Regions from separate parts of the Neobacillus sp. genome, predicted to be linked through region 1. Evidence: predicted binding sites of a transcription regulator. Region 1 holds the regulator's gene; each other region holds the start of a gene.

Region 1 (4,207 bases):
TGCCCATGAAGGATCCTTTATGTTGTTTTACGATGATCGTTTGCCCGCCGATTTCTTGTGCTTTACATTCTCCATAGATCTCAATATCTACTTGATCCGCGTTTAAAAGTCCTCCAATTGTAAACCGGTATTGTGCTTTAAACGTTTCAGCCTCACAATCTTCTCCAATCGTCAGAATGCCTCTAAGTTTAATTTCCTCAGCTTTTACTTTTCCGCCAACAGAGGCTTTACCTGAAACCTGTAATTGTTTAGCATACAGATTTTGCCCAATTTTTGCTGTTCCGTCCACCGTAAACTTCTGACTTTCGATTGTTCCTTTAAAACTGGCATTCCCGCTTACCTTAGCTGTATTTGCTGTAACATTGCCATTGACCGTACCTGAACCATTGCATTCAAACTCACTACACTCCAAATCACTGTTAACTTTTCCTCGTCCATTTAAGGTAACAAGATGGAACTGCCCACCGTTTGATGCCCCAATACCATTAATGACCAAATCTCCTCTATTTTTTGTTTCCATCACGATTCTCCTTTACAATAATTTCGATTTAATTTCTTCCATACAGGTCATCAGTGCGAGAGTCGTGACAACTTTCGTTCCTCGCTCAAAATGAGCAGCTTCGGCATTCAATAATAAAAGACACGATGAAACTCCTAGTTTTCGCGTAAATACCAATTCACAGCTTTTTTGCTTGATATGCTGGGCATTGTCCTTTAATACCTGTAAGAGCATTTTCCCCTCATCTAAATTAATCTCACCTGACTGAAGCAGCTTTTCTAATATATATACTTCAAGGATTCTCGGAAAATTAAATATCTTCACGCCTTTATCGTTCTCTAGATAAAAATTCATTACTTCAATCGAAACAATGTTACGTTTTATTAAATCATCCTTTTCCAACTGCAAATCACTAATATTTGGAGAAAACATATCAGCTAGCTCATCCAATGACAAATTTTCCTTCATTGTTTGAATTTTATTGATTCTTTCTAAGATTTTTTCCTTTGGAAAGAAGGTTTCTTGGCCCGTAAATGTGGATTTCCGAATAAACCATTCTTCAGGAATGAGATCCTTCCGTTTCCAGCGATATAGCTGTCCATACGATATTCCAGCAATATCTAATAAATCCTTCTTAGAAATTAACTCCTCACTCATATTGAAAACCCCTTTCTATTTTCAATGTAACATAACACTGTTACGTTTGTAAAGCAGCAAAAAGACCTTCAAGCACAAAAGGCGCAAGCGCCCGTTTAGCGGCGTATGGACTGGAGCGCTCCAACTGAGATAAAGGAAACACGAAGAGCGATAGCGATTCGATGTTGACTTATCGTAGGGCGGAGAGCGAAGTACACTAGCCGCTGGGCGCTGGAGCTGGATTCAGAGAACTATTTCAATTTATCCACAATTAATTATTTTATAATTTCCTATACAACAAAAAAAGGGCTTTTCACGAGTAGATATTCGTGAAAAACCCTTTATACTAGCTATTCTTCTTCTACTTCCCCAGTCGGATAGTGCTTTAAAAAGTAAATCAGTGATTGCAGTTCTACTGCTAGGTCGATATGATGGACCCGAATGGCGGGAGGAACATTTAACCTTGCCGGAGTAAAATTTAATATCCCTTTCACATCCGCCTTCACAAGTCGATCTGTAATCATCTGCGCAACGGAAGCCGGAACCGTAAGAATCGCAACCGATATATTTTCATTGGCTAGAACATTCTCCAAATCGTCCAAATGATAGACCGGTACCTCACGAATCAGCGTTCCCATTTTAGTCGGATCCACATCAAAGGCGCACTCTATTTTCGTATTATTGTTTTTTAAAAAATTATAGTTTAAAAAGGCAGTTCCGAGATTACCGACCCCTATTAACGCAACCTTTGTTAATTCATCTTGGTCTAAGGTTTTCCGGAAAAAGGATAATAAGTAATTGACGTTATAGCCATAGCCCTTTTTCCCTAAAGCACCAAAATAGGAGAAATCCCTGCGAATGGTTGCTGAGTCCACTTTCACCGCCTCGCTCAATTCTGCAGAAGAGACCCTTTGTTTACCGGAAGAATGGAGGTTTTTTAAAAATCGATAGTAGAGGGGCAGCCGTTTTGCTGTCGCCTGTGGTATTTTCATCGTTTCATTACTCATAATCTCCCACACCCCTTGAATGATTTAGTTACATTTCATTTAACTTGTTCGGTTCTTTTATAATCGCCGTTTTTGCCGCCCGTTTTCTCGACTAAATAGGTCGGTCCAATGACCATGCCTTTATCCACCGCTTTACACATATCATACACGGTTAAGGCACAAGCTGACGCCGCTGTTAACGCTTCCATTTCCACACCCGTGTTACCTTTGGTTTTTACCGCTGCTGCAATATGTAAATGATAGTGATCTTCTTGATCTTCTTCCCATGAGAAGGAAATATTAACTCCTGTTAATGGAATCGGATGGCACATTGGAATCAGATCCCATGTTTTTTTTGCCGCCATAACTCCAGCAACCTGGGCCACAGCCAGGACATCGCCTTTTTTCATTTCATTATTGGTTATTTTTCCAAAAATTTCTTTACTAACAGTTATGCTTGAATGAGCAAGAGCGGTCCGAGCCGTTTCCGGTTTTTCGCTGACGTCGACCATCTTTGCTCTGCCTTCTTCATTAAAATGTGTAAAATTTGCCATAAATAAATCCTCCCAAAAAAATCATACACTATTTTTCAGTTATTGTGTGTGAAACTTTGAACTAATTCAAACATTTTTTTCAAAAAATAATATCTCACTCGACGCTATAGGTCTGCCCTTTATTGCCGACAATGCCGGAATAAGGTACACTATTCCTATGTAATAGAGGTGAATTAGAATGATTTTATTGCAGGTCAATCAACTACAAAAATATTATGGTGCTGACCTTATTTTATCGAATATAAAGCTAGAATTACAAACCCGGGACCGCGCGGCACTTGTTGGCCGCAATGGTGCAGGGAAATCGACATTGTTAAAAATCATTGCCGGACAATTGTCTCATGATGGCGGGGATATTATCAAGCCAAAAGAAGTGACCATCGGTTATTTAGCACAAAATACTGGTTTAGAATCAAATTTATCAATTTGGGAAGAAATGATAACCGTTTTCGAACCGCTTCAATTGATGGAAAAATCACTTCGCAGGCTTGAAAATCAAATGGCTGACCCAAGTGTGTTCGAAGACAACACAAGATACGAACGTGTTCTTAAAGAATATGACGAGCTCCAAGTGAAATTTAAGGAACAAGGTGGATATCAATACGAGGCCGATATTCGCTCCGTGCTGCATGGGCTAAATTTCCGCGAAAGTTCTTTGCTGATTTCAAGTTTAAGTGGTGGGCAGAAAACCCGTCTTGCCTTAGGGAAATTGCTATTAACGAAACCTGATATCTTAATTTTGGACGAGCCTACCAACCATCTTGACATCGAAACCCTTTCCTGGCTTGAGCAATATTTACAGAGCTATGATGGCGCGATTTTAATTGTCTCCCATGACCGCTATTTTTTAGATAAGGTTGTCACCCAAGTTTACGAAGTAGCCCGCAAAAAAATTCAAAGGTTTCCGGGTAACTATAGTTCTTACCTTGACCAAAAAGCGGCCAATTATGAGCGTGATATGAAGCTTTTCGAAAAACAACAGCAAGAGGTAGCCAATCTCCAGGACTTTATCCAACGGAACCTGGCACGCGCATCGACGACGAAGCGAGCACAAAGCCGCCGGAAAAAGCTTGAGAAAATGGAGACTATTGACCGTCCCTTAGGTGATGAAAAGTCCGCAACCTTCTCGTTTGAAATTGAAAAACAAAGTGGAAATGACGTTCTAATGGTAGATTCGCTTGCGGTTGGTTACGACGGGGAAAAAGTTTCAGATGCCATCACCTTTCGGGCTTATAAGGGAGAAAGCATTGCCCTTGTTGGCCCAAATGGAATCGGTAAATCGACTCTGTTAAAAACAGTTATCAAAAAACTACCTGCGCTTGCAGGAGCCATACAATATGGGACAAACCTTTCAATCGGGTACTATGACCAGGAACAGGCTGAATTGACCTCGAATAAACGCGTATTAAATGAACTTTGGGATGATTACCCATTAAAAAGTGAAAAAGAAATCCGGACAGTACTCGGCAATTTTTTATTTTCCGGCGATGATGTCCTGAAAATTGTCTCTACCTTAAGCGGCGGAGAGAAGG
Region 2 (4,207 bases), on a different contig from region 1:
TCAAGTTTTTGCTTTTGAATTTTCAAAGACTCCTTTGAACCCTTTTGGAAAAACTTTTCAGTTACTTTACTTGCTTTTTCGATTTGCAGCTCTAATGGAAATTCTTCCAGTGCTTGGAGGCGAATTACCTCTGAAATTCCTTTTTCCTTTAACTCCAGTTTGATTAAATCTGGCCCTTTATCGGTCGTATTTACCTGTGTCCTCACATAAGCTAAAGCATATTCTTCATCATTGATATATCTCTGAGCTGTTAATTTATGGAGCACTTCATTAATAACTGGTTCATCTACTTCTTTTTGATTGAGGTAATCACTAATTTCTTTTTCTGACCTCATTCTCCTTGCCAAATAATTAATCGCTAGGTTATGCGCCTTACGAATGTCGTCTTGATATTGAATTTCCATCGTGGAAAAATCATCAAGCTCCATTCCTTTTTTTAATTGAAATTTGATTAATATATCGCTGTCGATACTAAAAGCAAATTCCTCACCTTTGCCGTAATCGATAAATACATTTAACCGATCTTGATTTTTTTGTTGCGTGGTGATTTTTGTAATTATGGCCATATCATTCACCTCATGACTACTTTACCATATTCTTCATTATTTAATGTAAAATAAATAGTTAGACGGACAAAAGGTTTTACCAAACAAGCTGTTAGAAAATGGCTATCCATTCCAATATCCAGAACTAAAATTGGCATTAAAAAATATATTTAACTAAAATCCGTATCATTCCTTTCACAAAAGGTAAAAATGGAAATAAGTACATAACGTACCATTCCCAAGTAGTTTTTGTTAGGCGAGCCTCTAAGGGCGGTTCAGGAGGTGTAGTTGCACTTATGCCTGTTAGGAAAATTAAACTTTCCTATCGGCCAAAAAATGTTGAAAGGAATGAGCAAAATGGCGGAAAAGAAGAAAAAAGATAAGGATAGAGGGAAATACACTTTATCAAGTATGCAAGAGGTAGCCTATCAACGCGAATTTAAAAGGGCAGACCGTGCAGGTGGTTATACAGATAGAAAAACGAAGCTATAGTCTTTATAGATATTTCCATTAATGGACCCCTCTCTAAATGTAAATGCTAGTAATGGGAGCATCTTCAGCTCTCATTAGTTTATAAAAGAGAGGGGTTTTTGTAATGGGACGGTCTCGAGGACATAAAAATCGTGATAAAAATAAAGGGTCACTTCCACAAGTGCCGAAGAACATGAAGTCAGATGGAATTGATGTTGAATACTCACAGGAACTCGCGGATCATGCAGATCTTGAGGCACAAGCACGTTCAAACGCCGCTAACCAGCGTGCAAAAAATAGAAAAAGATAGTAACGATTTTCTATAAAAACTAGCATGAGTTTCAACTCCCAACCTAAATATGGAAATTAATGGAATATGAATAGTACACCAACATAATTCGGGCGGTGTGAGCAAAATGGAGCTTCACTAACTCAAAGTGAAAAATATTTTTTTTCCGCTTAATTGGATAAATATGATTCATTTTTGTTGCGCTCCGCCTCTTTTGCACAATAAAAAGAGAAGCAGGTATGCCCTGCTTCTTAAGTATTTAAAAGGGGGGAAAATATTAATCAGCGAGTTCTAAAGAGAGGTTACCATTTTTCAAGCGATTAGAACTCGTTACTACTGCTGTTGATTGATTTTGACACCTTTTAGATGACCTTTTCTGATATAACCTTTGATAAAAGGTACAACATATCGGTCAAGTCCGAATAAGTATGCTCCAGTTCCTGCGAAGAGTAGAATCATTGCTGCTGTATAAAGAATTGGGTTTGTGCTAGTAGTACCTGCGAGCATAAAGTTTAAGTTCATAAAGGCCCCGGCAACTAATGCTGGAATAGTTGCTAATCCAGCGATTAATCCTAATCCAACTAGTAATTCTCCCCAAGGAATTAAGACGTTGAAAATTTGAACATTTGGGAGGGCGAATTGGCTTAAGAAGTCGGCATACCATCCTTGCACTGCAGGATGATCACCTGTTGCATTGGCCAATGCTCCTTTTAAAAATCCACCTGCATCAAATCCACCTGTTAATTTATGATAACCTGCTTCCATCCATTGAAGTCCAAGCCATACTCTTAATACTGTCCAAACAACTGCTGCTTGAGGGGTTTTGTACCATCTCATCACAATCATCTCCTATTATTTTTTGTGAACTATTTCACAAATTAATAACTAAATAGATTTTTATTCCCCTTTCGATGAGGGGCATTTCAGCTAGCTGTATCTGGTAGAAAATCTTGTGAATTGTTTCACTATCTTCTCTACACTTTTAATATACTCCCCTTGTATTGAAATGACAACGACTTTCACAGTTTATTAACATATTAATATTAGAAAATTGAATAGAATGTGAACTTATTACATCACATATGTTAGAAACCAATCCTCCATTCTTATGATAAAGTTGTGGATAATGTGCATAAGCTTGTTGAATACCTTCAAATCAATCCACAGCTTGTGAATAAACCTGTGAATAAATAGGAAGCTTCGCAAAACGTTCCTTTTATGTAGATTCGAGTCAGCATGGTGATACCGACTCTTTACTTTTCAGTTCCTCATCTAAAAGACCATTCTAAGACCGGAGTTCCTGCTCCACTATTCAGTGCTATTTTTTTTATACGAAGGATTGAAAATCATCCGTATAAGCGCATATTTCACCCAACCCCATTAGATCTTCATCGGAAATCTTCCAACTGTGATTTTCCGAGTTATGCCGGATGACAGCAAAATGATTACGACTGGTAGCATAGATAGTAAAACCTGCTTTTTTGGCTTGATCAATGAAAAAGTAATCCTCTGCACGATTCACTTTTTCAAAGCGGACGTAATGAAATACTTCTTTTCTAAACATTAATGTTGCCCCAGCCACTGTATCAGTGATGGAATTCTCTACACCTGGGACATGAATCAGCGCTTTGTTATTTTTAAAATAGATATAACACGAGCTCTTCCCGATAATCGAAATATTTTTATCCTTAAAAGCATCCATCGAACTAGCAATATACTCAGGACCATAAAAATCATCATCATCAAATTTCGCGATAATATCGTAGTTCGAATTCATCACCCCAAAATTTAAGCAATCACCTAAAGTTGCTTTTTCATGGAGCTGATAAACCTGGACATTTGGATAATTCCTTGCTTTTTCAATCCAACGATTAATATCCATCGAATCCTTATTTAAAATAATTATCAGCTCTTTATCCTGATAAGTTTGTTGTTGATAGTTTTTGAAAACATTTTCGATACATTCTTCCCTTATCGTACAAGTAATAATGGAAACCACATTTTCACTCCTTCCCACAGATTATGAGATTATGACCTTCTCCAAAAAATTAGTTAAATGTTTATACTTGTTCAGATTTTTTATCTGATTAATATCCTCTTGAAGTGCTTTTCTATCGTCTGAGCCATAGCCTGCAGCCCCTAAGATGTTAATATGACGGATATCAACTACGAGCATAAGGGTGATGGTCTCGAGGATGTACAGGAATTTTTCTTGGAATTGTGGTATCTGCTCCAGATTAGATTGCACGAGTAATTTATATTCAATTAAGATCTTATTCATTGTTAATAAATCTGTTAGTCTTGAAAGCTCTAATCCTAGAATTAGCACATCAACATCATGATGTTTTAGCGTAAACAGGCCAAAATTCCCAACAGCCTCTTGCCATTTACTTTCGCCAACAGGGTGCTCCTGGTGATAGGTTAACACCGCCCTGCTTACATGATAGTCGGCACCCATTTGATAAAGACGGTATCCTAATTCCCAATCCTCATAGCCATAATGGAAAAAATCTTCATCAAACCCACCAGCTTGGACGATAAATGCCTTCCGAATCGAAACATTCCCAGTTAGAAAGGCCATCCATGGAAACGCAAATCCTTGCAAATCGTCGTCAAAATTTTTAGTAATCTCTTTGAACCATGGGTATGCTTTAAAGGCCATTCCCCGGAAGGATCCGCTAGTAATATCACTTTTTTCTACTAATGGAAATAGCTCTTCACCAGGATAATTAAAGACTTGAAACCTCTTATTAATTTCTTTATTATTTTTTGTTAAAGCGCCAATCTTGTTAATTTGCTTCTCGGAGAATTCTGGAAAAATACATGAATAGAGCGCTTTGGAATGAATGGCCCCCGACAAAATCATGTTTTCTTTTGATTGGTGGGACTTATAATGATTTTC
Region 3 (4,207 bases), on a different contig from region 1:
ATGCCTACCTTGGCGGACATTAATAAAAAGGATAAAAGAGTCTGATCCCTCGCACTAAAATCAATATACGATGAAAGCTGAAGTGAACTTTCGCAGTATATTGTGGTGGAGGGGTCAGGCTCTTTTTATTTAATTACATTTTAATTTTTCTTTGTTCGGTATCCAGCTGGAATTGTTGCCGTCTTTTTGGGCTTAATCGATTTCTAATGATGTTCACGTAATCCTCGTAGAGCTGCTCTAAACCGACTAAAGCAAGGGAAAAGAAATTGGCATAATTCTTCTGCACTTCCCATTTTAACTCGTTCTTTCCGCAGATACTGTATTTATTTAACTCTTCAATTTCCCGTTGGATTTTTTCTAATTCCGCTGTTTGCTGATCTTCAGGCAGTGAGAGCAGCAAATCAATTTTTTCAATATAATCCATTGATTTTTTAATTTTCTCTTTAATATCATCATATCCAGCCTTATCGATAAGATCATATTTTAATTTGAACTCGTTTAGCTTTAGGGCCGCTTCATAGGTGGAATTCACAATATCATCCCGTGTCATATCGATTGTTTCATAGCTTAGCATATGCTTCCAGGATGGCTGGGTAATCGCCTTGCGATGGTCCTCAAGTGTATGACAGAATTTTTTATACCCATGGGTTTCTGGATGCTCAAAGGCCGGGCTTGCCGGGTCAAGGAATGGTGCTAGCGGCGCAACAAAGTAAAAGATTCTTGGATCCTTGTTGCATGCCAGATGAATCGTCTCGCAGAAATCAATATTATCAACAGCACTTTGGTAGGTCTGTCCCGGAATGCCGACCATAAAGAACAGGTCGATTTTTTTACAGCCGTTCTTTAAGGCGAAATTAAGCGTATCGATAACTTTTTGATTGGTACAGCTAAATTTTCCGTTATAACGTCTGATATGTTCATCATGGGTCTCAAGGGTAATTTCAATACTATATTTTGGCACACTATCATTCATTTGAATAAAGAATTCTTCATCTGCATATTGGAATAATTCAAAAACGATTTCATTTTTAAGTTGAAGCTTTTTAAGCCTGCTGAAAAACTCACGAACATATTCACGGCCGCCCTGACGCAGATCATGCAGAATAAATATCGGTGCCCGGCTGAAGCGTGAAATAAACTGAATGTCTTCCACAAGCTTTTTAGGTGAACGTAAAGCGAGTGAATTCCGATTACAGTTTTGATTATAGGCCTCTCGTGAACCGCCGCAGATGAGACAGTTTTGTGTACAGCCACGAGCCGTTAGTAACGCTGTATTCGGATATTGCAGCCAGCCGTTGTATGGCAGCGGGTCAAGGAAATTCCGATACTTAAATACTGAGCGAATCGTATAGCGATAGCCTGGAACGTCGATATCATCCAAATCCTTTGGTACATATGTAATCGGATTGTAGCCGCACTCTTCTCCTTTTTTCCAAGTTAAATTAGGAATGTCGGCATAATGGGTGTTCCCAGTTTCAATTTTATTCATCAGCAGGAGCATCAGCTTTTCTGTAGAATCGCCACGCATAACGAAGTCGATACAGGGGTATTCAATTAATTCTTTATGATAGTAGGTTGCGGACAAGCCACCAAAGATAATTGGTATTTTAGGGTGAAGCTTTTTGACAATTTTAGCAAGTTCAATACTGCCGTGGGCATGTGGCAGCCAATGAAGATCGATTCCGAACGCTTTTGTTTGGATTTTTTTTAGTTTCGCTTCAACATCAAATTTTTCACTCATCAGCATGCGATTGGCAATATTGATGATTTTCACCCGCAGTCCGTAGCGCTCTAAATAATCAGCAATACTTGTTAGCCCGATTGGATACATTTCAAAAACAGGCGATGACGGGACAACATCACTTATCGGTCCGGCAAGCAGGGAGTTTTTTCGAAAGTCATAAACACTGGGAGCATGCAAGAGAACTAAATCGTATTTCATATACTTCCACCTCAGGTCAATTTGTATTGGATAGTCAAATATGTCTCATCACAAGACATGAAAGAGTTTAATTTCTTTTGTGATATATTTCACATATAGAGATAGTGAATAAAAATAAGTGCTGCATTGCGTATTTTGTCGATGAGATTATTCATCTAGTTAACTTTAGTTTACTATAATAGTTAATTAATAGAGTGACAAACGGGTGACAAATTTTGGGGTATTTTGTGTTATATTTACATTTCCAGTATGCTAATAGTAAAAAAGATCTTTAAACTGCAACATGGAGGGATTAGGAAAATGGCGGAATCCAAAACGAATGCAATGCGAATATTGGATAGCAAAAAAGTCAGCTATGACATGCTGACATATGATAATAAAGATGGGAAAATTGACGGGATTTCAGTGGCAGAGAAGATTGGCAGAGATCCAAAAGAGGTATATAAAACGCTCGTTGCCCAGGGCGCAAGTAAAAATATTTATGTCTTCGTTATTCCGGTGGCTGAAGAATTGGATTTGAAAAAGGCAGCCAAAGCTGCAACAGAAAAGAAGGTTGAAATGATTCATGTAAAGGATATTCAAAAATGGACTGGTTATATCCGCGGCGGCTGTTCCCCGATTGGAATGAAAAAAGAGTATAGGACCTTTATCGATGAAAGCTGCCTCTTAGTTGATTCCATTGTTGTGAGCGCAGGGAAAATTGGCGTTCAAATTGTGTTAGACCCAGCAAGTTTAAAGGACTTAACCAAAGCTGAAATTATCGATCTGAATAAATGAAATTTTTGATTAGATTTTGAGTGGGCACTCACCTATAAATGACAAAAGCATAGAATAGTGTGAAATGAAACGATGCCATTGTCAGGATGAAAAACTTGCCGATGGTGAAACCATTAGGTGTAGTTGAGTAGCGAAAAAAGGGAGTGTTGATGGGTGGCAGGAAAAATTAAAAATTATTTTGCCGGCGGTAATACAGCTAGGGGGTTTCATAATCTGTACGATTCCAACCTCCAAGGACTTGAGCGATTATTTATTTTAAAAGGCGGTCCTGGAACAGGTAAATCCTCGCTGATGAAGAAAATTGGCAATGAATGGCTAGAAAAAGGCTACAATATTGAAATGTTGCATTGCTCGTCCGATAATAATTCCATTGATGGGGTGTTAATTCCTGCCTTAAAGGTAGGAATCGTCGATGGAACCGCTCCACATGTGATTGAACCAAAAGCACCAGGGGCGGTTGAGGAATACATTAACCTAGGCGAGGCCTGGAATGCGAGAGCACTTGCTGTTCAAAAAAAATCAATTCAAATGCTAACCAATCAGATTAGTGAATCCTTTCAAAAGGCGTACACGACATTTAAAGAAGCGTTGGAAATCCATGATGACTGGGAAAAAATTTATATTAATAGCATGGATTTTAACAAAGCAGACCAATTGTCGAACAAGTTAATTGAATCGTTTTTTGGAAAAATGAAGTTGAATAAAGCTGCCGATGTACGTCATCGTTTCTTAGGAGCGGCGACGCCAAAAGGTGCTGTTGACTTTGTCCCGAATTTGACCGAGGAAATTCCAAAACGCTACTTCATTAAAGGACGCCCTGGTTCCGGGAAATCGACGATGCTGAAAAAGCTTGCCACTGCCGCTGAGGATCGGGGGGTGGATGTAGAAGTCTATCATTGCGGCTTTGACCCGCATAGCTTAGATATGGTTATTTTCAGAGAACTGGGTATTGCCATTTTTGATAGTACCGCTCCACATGAATATTTTCCAAGCCGTGACGGCGATGAGATTATTGATATGTATGAAATCTTGATTGATCAGGGAACAGATGACCTTTTCGCGGAGATTATCAGTAAGATTGCTGCAAAGTATAGAAGCAAAATGACGGAGGCAACAAGCTATCTTGCACAAGCAAAAGAGCTTCATGATGAGCTCGAAGCGATTTATATTGCAGCGATGGATTTTTCTGTTGTCGAAAGGATTCAAGCTAAGATTGCAGAGGAAATCAAGGAATTGGCGGGTGCCAAAGGGCAATAAGAGCCCTAGTCAGTAAAATAGGGCTGGTAAAATACCAAACTTATTTAGAGTACCTGCAGCGGGCAAAATCGGATAAACAGAGCTAAAACAGAAGCCAATACAGGTTATTGGCTACCGAAATCGGCAAAAAGAGCAGGAATGGTAACCAATAGAGGTTATTGGCTACCGAAATCGGCAAAAAGAGTTGGAATGGTAACCAATAGAGGTTATTGGCGACCGAAATTGAAAAAA
Region 4 (4,207 bases), on a different contig from region 1:
ATGGCTAAAATACCTGCACCAATAGCTGAAACGAGCATTAGCGGACCAAATCCGGATTCAGCTGAGAACGTATAAGCACGTCTTACCGCACCATTTAATCCTAGGAAGAACATTGGCATGAAGGTCATATTGAAACCAATGACAAACAACCAGAAATGAAGTTTTCCAAGTTTTTCGTTAAGCATGTGACCAAACATTTTTGGCCACCAATAATATAGACCAGCAAATACGGCGAAGACAACACCAGGTATTAATACATAGTGGAAGTGTGCCACAAGGAAAAGGGTGTTATGATACTGATAATCTGCTGCACCCATCGCAAGCATTACACCTGTAATACCACCTATTAAGAAGCATGGGATAAAGGCAAGTGCCCAAAGCATGGCAGTTGTAAATTGAATGCGACCTTTTCTCATCGTAAATAACCAGTTAAACATTTTTACGCCAGTCGGTATCGCAATCATCATCGTTGTAATCGAGAAAATGGAGTTTACTCCTGGTCCGGCACCCATGGTAAAGAAGTGATGGACCCAAACTAACATACTAAGAATGGCAATTCCGACAATTGACCCAACCATTGATTTATATCCAAATAAAGTTTTACGGGAAAATGTTGAAATAACTTCAGAGAACATCCCAAATGCAGGTAGGACTACGATGTAAACTTCTGGATGACCCCATAGCCAGAATAAATTGACCCACATCATATCCATTCCACCGCCACTAAGCGTAAAAAAGTGGGTTCCAAAGATGCGGTCGAATGTCATTAAAGCTAGGGCAACTGTAAGAATTGGGAAAGACGCTGCAATAATTATCGATGTAACAAATGACGTCCATGAGAACATTGGCATTTTCATAAGCGTCATGCCTTTTGCTCTCATTTTTAAAATTGTTACGATAAAGTTAATCCCAGTCATTAATGTACCAATCCCGGCAATCTGAAGCGCTACGGCATAAAAGTTATTACCTACCCCTGGACTAAACTCTTTTCCAGCAAGAGGGAAATATGAAGTCCAACCTGCATCAGGTGAACCACCAATAACAAACGAAATATTAAACAACATGGCACCACTAAAGGTTAGCCAGAAGCTAAGAGCGTTCAATTGAGGGAAAGCTACGTCGCGAGCCCCAATTTGTAGTGGAACGATCACGTTCATAATTCCAATTAAGAATGGCATAGCCATGAATAAGATCATTACGACACCATGTGTTGTGAAGACTTCATTATAATGTTGTGCATCGAGTAATTGTCCATCTGGTGTTGCGGTTTGGGCTTTCATTAATAAACCGTCCATACCACCGCGGAAAAACATTAATACACCAACAAGGATATACATAATCCCAATACGTTTATGATCTACGGTCGTAAGCCACTCTGTCCATAGCCATTTCCACTTTTTTAAATATGATACTAAAACAACTATTCCAATCATCGTTAACAGAATCGCAATTTGTGATCCTAAGATTAGCGGGTCGCCGGTAATAAAAACCCTATCCCATTTAATGCCCATTGTGTTCGCCTCCATTAGAATCCCCATCCATTTTCATATTCATATCCATGGATTTATCATCCGTTTTCCCAGCTTTGTTCTTTTGGTTATCCGGCTGTTTAAAAATCTGTCCTGGATAATCATGATTTCTGTACAATTCAGGGAACGTATACGTTTTCGAATTCATATCACCATGGTTGACCCAGGCTAAATGATTGTTTGAAAAAGTAAGTCGTCCTAAGTGAGTTGGCTTCAAAAGATCTATATATTTCTTTTCCGTTAACTTCGGTGCAGTTTTCTTTACATCTTTTACCCATTTATCAAATGCTTGTTGGGATTTGGATTCAACCGTGAATTCCATATCGGCATATCCTTTACCATTGAAGTTGGTGTTTTTTCCTAGATATTCTCCAGGATGATCTGCTACTAGGTACAATTGTGTTTCCATTTTATTCATTGTGTATTTTTGCCCGCCTAAGGCTGGTACCCAAAAAGATTGCATTGTACCTGCAGAAGTAAGCTTAAACTTAACGGGTGTACCGACAGGAATGTTAACGTAGTTAACGGTTTCTATCCCTTGTTCAGGATAGCTAAAAATCCATTTCCAGTCAGCAGAAGTAACATTTATCGTGATTGGCTTTTTATTTTCATAGCCTTCAGGTACTTTTTCAAGTTTGTAAATTGTATTTACCGTCGGGATTGTCAAAGCGATAACGATAAGAATTGGGATCGCTGTCCAAATGATTTCCAATTTTGTACTGCCGTGTTCCTCGGGGGGTTCGTAATCTTTATTATCAGGTCTTGCTCGGTATTTCCAAACGATATAACCAAATAAACCAAAAACGACAACAACAATAAGAAGCATGAAAACAAGTGACCAATTAATCAAGCCGAGTATTTCTCTTGCCACAGGCCCTTTCGGTTCAAAGACAACCATATTCGAATCGCAGCCGCTTAAAAGTAGTACTGGCAAAAAAGCTAAAAGTGGAGCTAAATGGTTCTTTTTAAACATTTCTGTTTCTCCCTTTCGATGGTTGTATAAGCTTTGATAAACATTGCGTGAATCTATTCACAAACTAAAATGAATGACGCCTTGTTTTTAACGAAACACACCGGTAATAAAATTAAATTAATTATTATTTAATATTAATTATAGTAGGTATTTTTCCTATCACTATATTAACAACATAGTTATGATGTTAATATAGTTTTTTGAAAAAAGATGTGACAAATTTGTTAAGGATTTATTATGCTAAATTAGGAATGGTTTGGAAAGGTAATTCACTTACCAGTAAAAACTGATTTATTATTCTGTAATTACTAAAAAATTGTCTATTTAAGAATAATAGTGAGATAATATGAATGAATACATAGAAAGAGGAGAGCAATTAAACATGAAGGTTAAAATTAATCGCCATGCAGCAAAAGCATTGAAAAAAATGTTGGAACAAGAAGAAGATAAAGGGAAACTGTTCCGCGTTTATATCACCAGTATTCACGGAGATCACGCTCACTATGATTTGATGATGGATACTCCTACAGAAAAGGATGAAGTGGTCAAAACCGATAAAGATATCGATTTTATACTTGAAAAAGAAAATGAGTATTTGGTTGGTGTTTGGATCCAGCTTTTCCATGTTCCGAAAGAGGAATGGCTGATTACCAATCCTGCAAAAGGCAGCCACCATCATCACCATTAATTTTGAATCTGGTAAAAACGCATGGAGCCTCACAAATCCAGGCGTTTTTTTTTCGTAAAAATTTTCAAAATCCTTGAAATTGTCCGCTATTTTTTCATATAATCCTATTATTGCTAACTATGAAAAAAGGAGATAATTTATGATTCGGCGTTTCTTTTCTTATTATCGACCGCACAGAAGGCTATTCATCATGGATTTTAGCAGCGCAGTTATCGTTGCGGTTCTGGAATTAGCTTTTCCACTTGCGGTTAAATGGTTTATTGATGAATTGCTGCCAGGTGGCGATTGGTCAACAATTGTGTCTGTTAGTATCGGACTTTTCCTTGTTTATTTATTGAGCACCTTCTTGCAGTTTATTGTGAATTATTGGGGCCATAAGCTCGGAATTAATATTGAAACAGATATGAGGCAAGAACTGTTTGAACATGTCCAAAAACAATCGTTTCGTTTTTTTGATAATACCAAAACCGGACATATTATGAGCAGAATTACCAATGACCTCTTTGATCTTGGCGAACTTGCCCATCATGGTCCAGAAGATGTATTTATCGCGTTGATGACCTTTATCGGTGCTTTCTGGATCATGTTAACAATTAACGTCAAGTTAGCGTTGGTTGCCGTAATAATCCTACCATTTCTAATCTTACTGGTTGTCGTCTGTAATTTAAAAATGAACAAAGCTTGGAGTCAAATGTATTCTAGTATTGCAGATGTTAACGCACGAGTTGAAGATAGTGTATCAGGCAGTCGTGTCGTTCAATCGTTTACAAATGAAGGGTTTGAGATTGCTAGATTTAAAAAGAATAATCAGACATATAGGGGGGCGAAGCTTGGCGGTTATCGCGTTATGTCATATAGTCTTTCAGGTATTTATATGATGACGCGACTGATCACGATTATCGTGCTTGTTTATGGTGCTTGGCTAAGTTTCTCCAACCAGCTGTCCTACGGAGAACTCGTCGGGTTTGTTCTTTATATCAATGTTCTTTTTAAACCAATTGATAAAATCAGCGCCAT

Evidence for each region. Region 1 encodes Rex, which represses fermentation and respiration genes when NADH is low (regulators of the CRP and FNR family bind a similar motif). Its sites were predicted from a motif close to TTGTGAAATATTTCACAA; they were not measured.
Region 2: the regulator Rex is predicted to act here: its motif matches at 2,165-2,182, upstream of RTR43_RS13210 (DoxX family membrane protein).
Region 3: the regulator Rex is predicted to act here: its motif matches at 2,020-2,037, upstream of RTR43_RS06745 (TIGR04190 family B12-binding domain/radical SAM domain protein).
Region 4: the regulator Rex is predicted to act here: its motif matches at 2,548-2,565, upstream of qoxA (cytochrome aa3 quinol oxidase subunit II).

What each region holds. Positions count from the first base shown of each region.
Region 1 is NZ_DALZYO010000030.1:4,233-8,439, reverse strand. It holds gene RTR43_RS17375 (polymer-forming cytoskeletal protein) at 1-520, opposite strand, end outside; gene RTR43_RS17370 (YhbD family protein) at 533-1,156, opposite strand; gene RTR43_RS17365 (redox-sensing transcriptional repressor Rex) at 1,486-2,142, opposite strand; gene moaC (cyclic pyranopterin monophosphate synthase MoaC) at 2,178-2,675, opposite strand; gene RTR43_RS17355 (ABC-F family ATP-binding cassette domain-containing protein) at 2,854-4,207, shown strand, end outside.
Region 2 is NZ_DALZYO010000019.1:69,369-73,575, reverse strand. It holds gene recX (recombination regulator RecX) at 1-566, opposite strand, end outside; partial or broken gene RTR43_RS13225 (DUF1731 domain-containing protein) at 637-723, shown strand; gene RTR43_RS13220 (YfhE family protein) at 903-1,037, shown strand; gene RTR43_RS13215 (YfhD family protein) at 1,141-1,326, shown strand; gene RTR43_RS13210 (DoxX family membrane protein) at 1,639-2,142, opposite strand; gene RTR43_RS13205 (glycosyltransferase family 2 protein) at 2,633-3,304, opposite strand; gene RTR43_RS13200 (glycosyltransferase family 2 protein) at 3,326-4,207, opposite strand, start outside.
Region 3 is NZ_DALZYO010000009.1:36-4,242, reverse strand. It holds gene RTR43_RS06750 (ABC transporter ATP-binding protein) at 1-23, shown strand, start outside; gene RTR43_RS06745 (TIGR04190 family B12-binding domain/radical SAM domain protein) at 134-1,942, opposite strand; gene ybaK (Cys-tRNA(Pro) deacylase) at 2,243-2,719, shown strand; gene RTR43_RS06735 (PRK06851 family protein) at 2,873-3,976, shown strand; partial or broken gene RTR43_RS06730 (hypothetical protein) at 4,059-4,207, opposite strand, start outside.
Region 4 is NZ_DALZYO010000047.1:24,796-29,002, reverse strand. It holds gene qoxB (cytochrome aa3 quinol oxidase subunit I) at 1-1,511, opposite strand, end outside; gene qoxA (cytochrome aa3 quinol oxidase subunit II) at 1,501-2,502, opposite strand; gene RTR43_RS22170 (iron-sulfur cluster assembly accessory protein) at 2,885-3,190, shown strand; gene RTR43_RS22165 (ABC transporter ATP-binding protein) at 3,330-4,207, shown strand, end outside.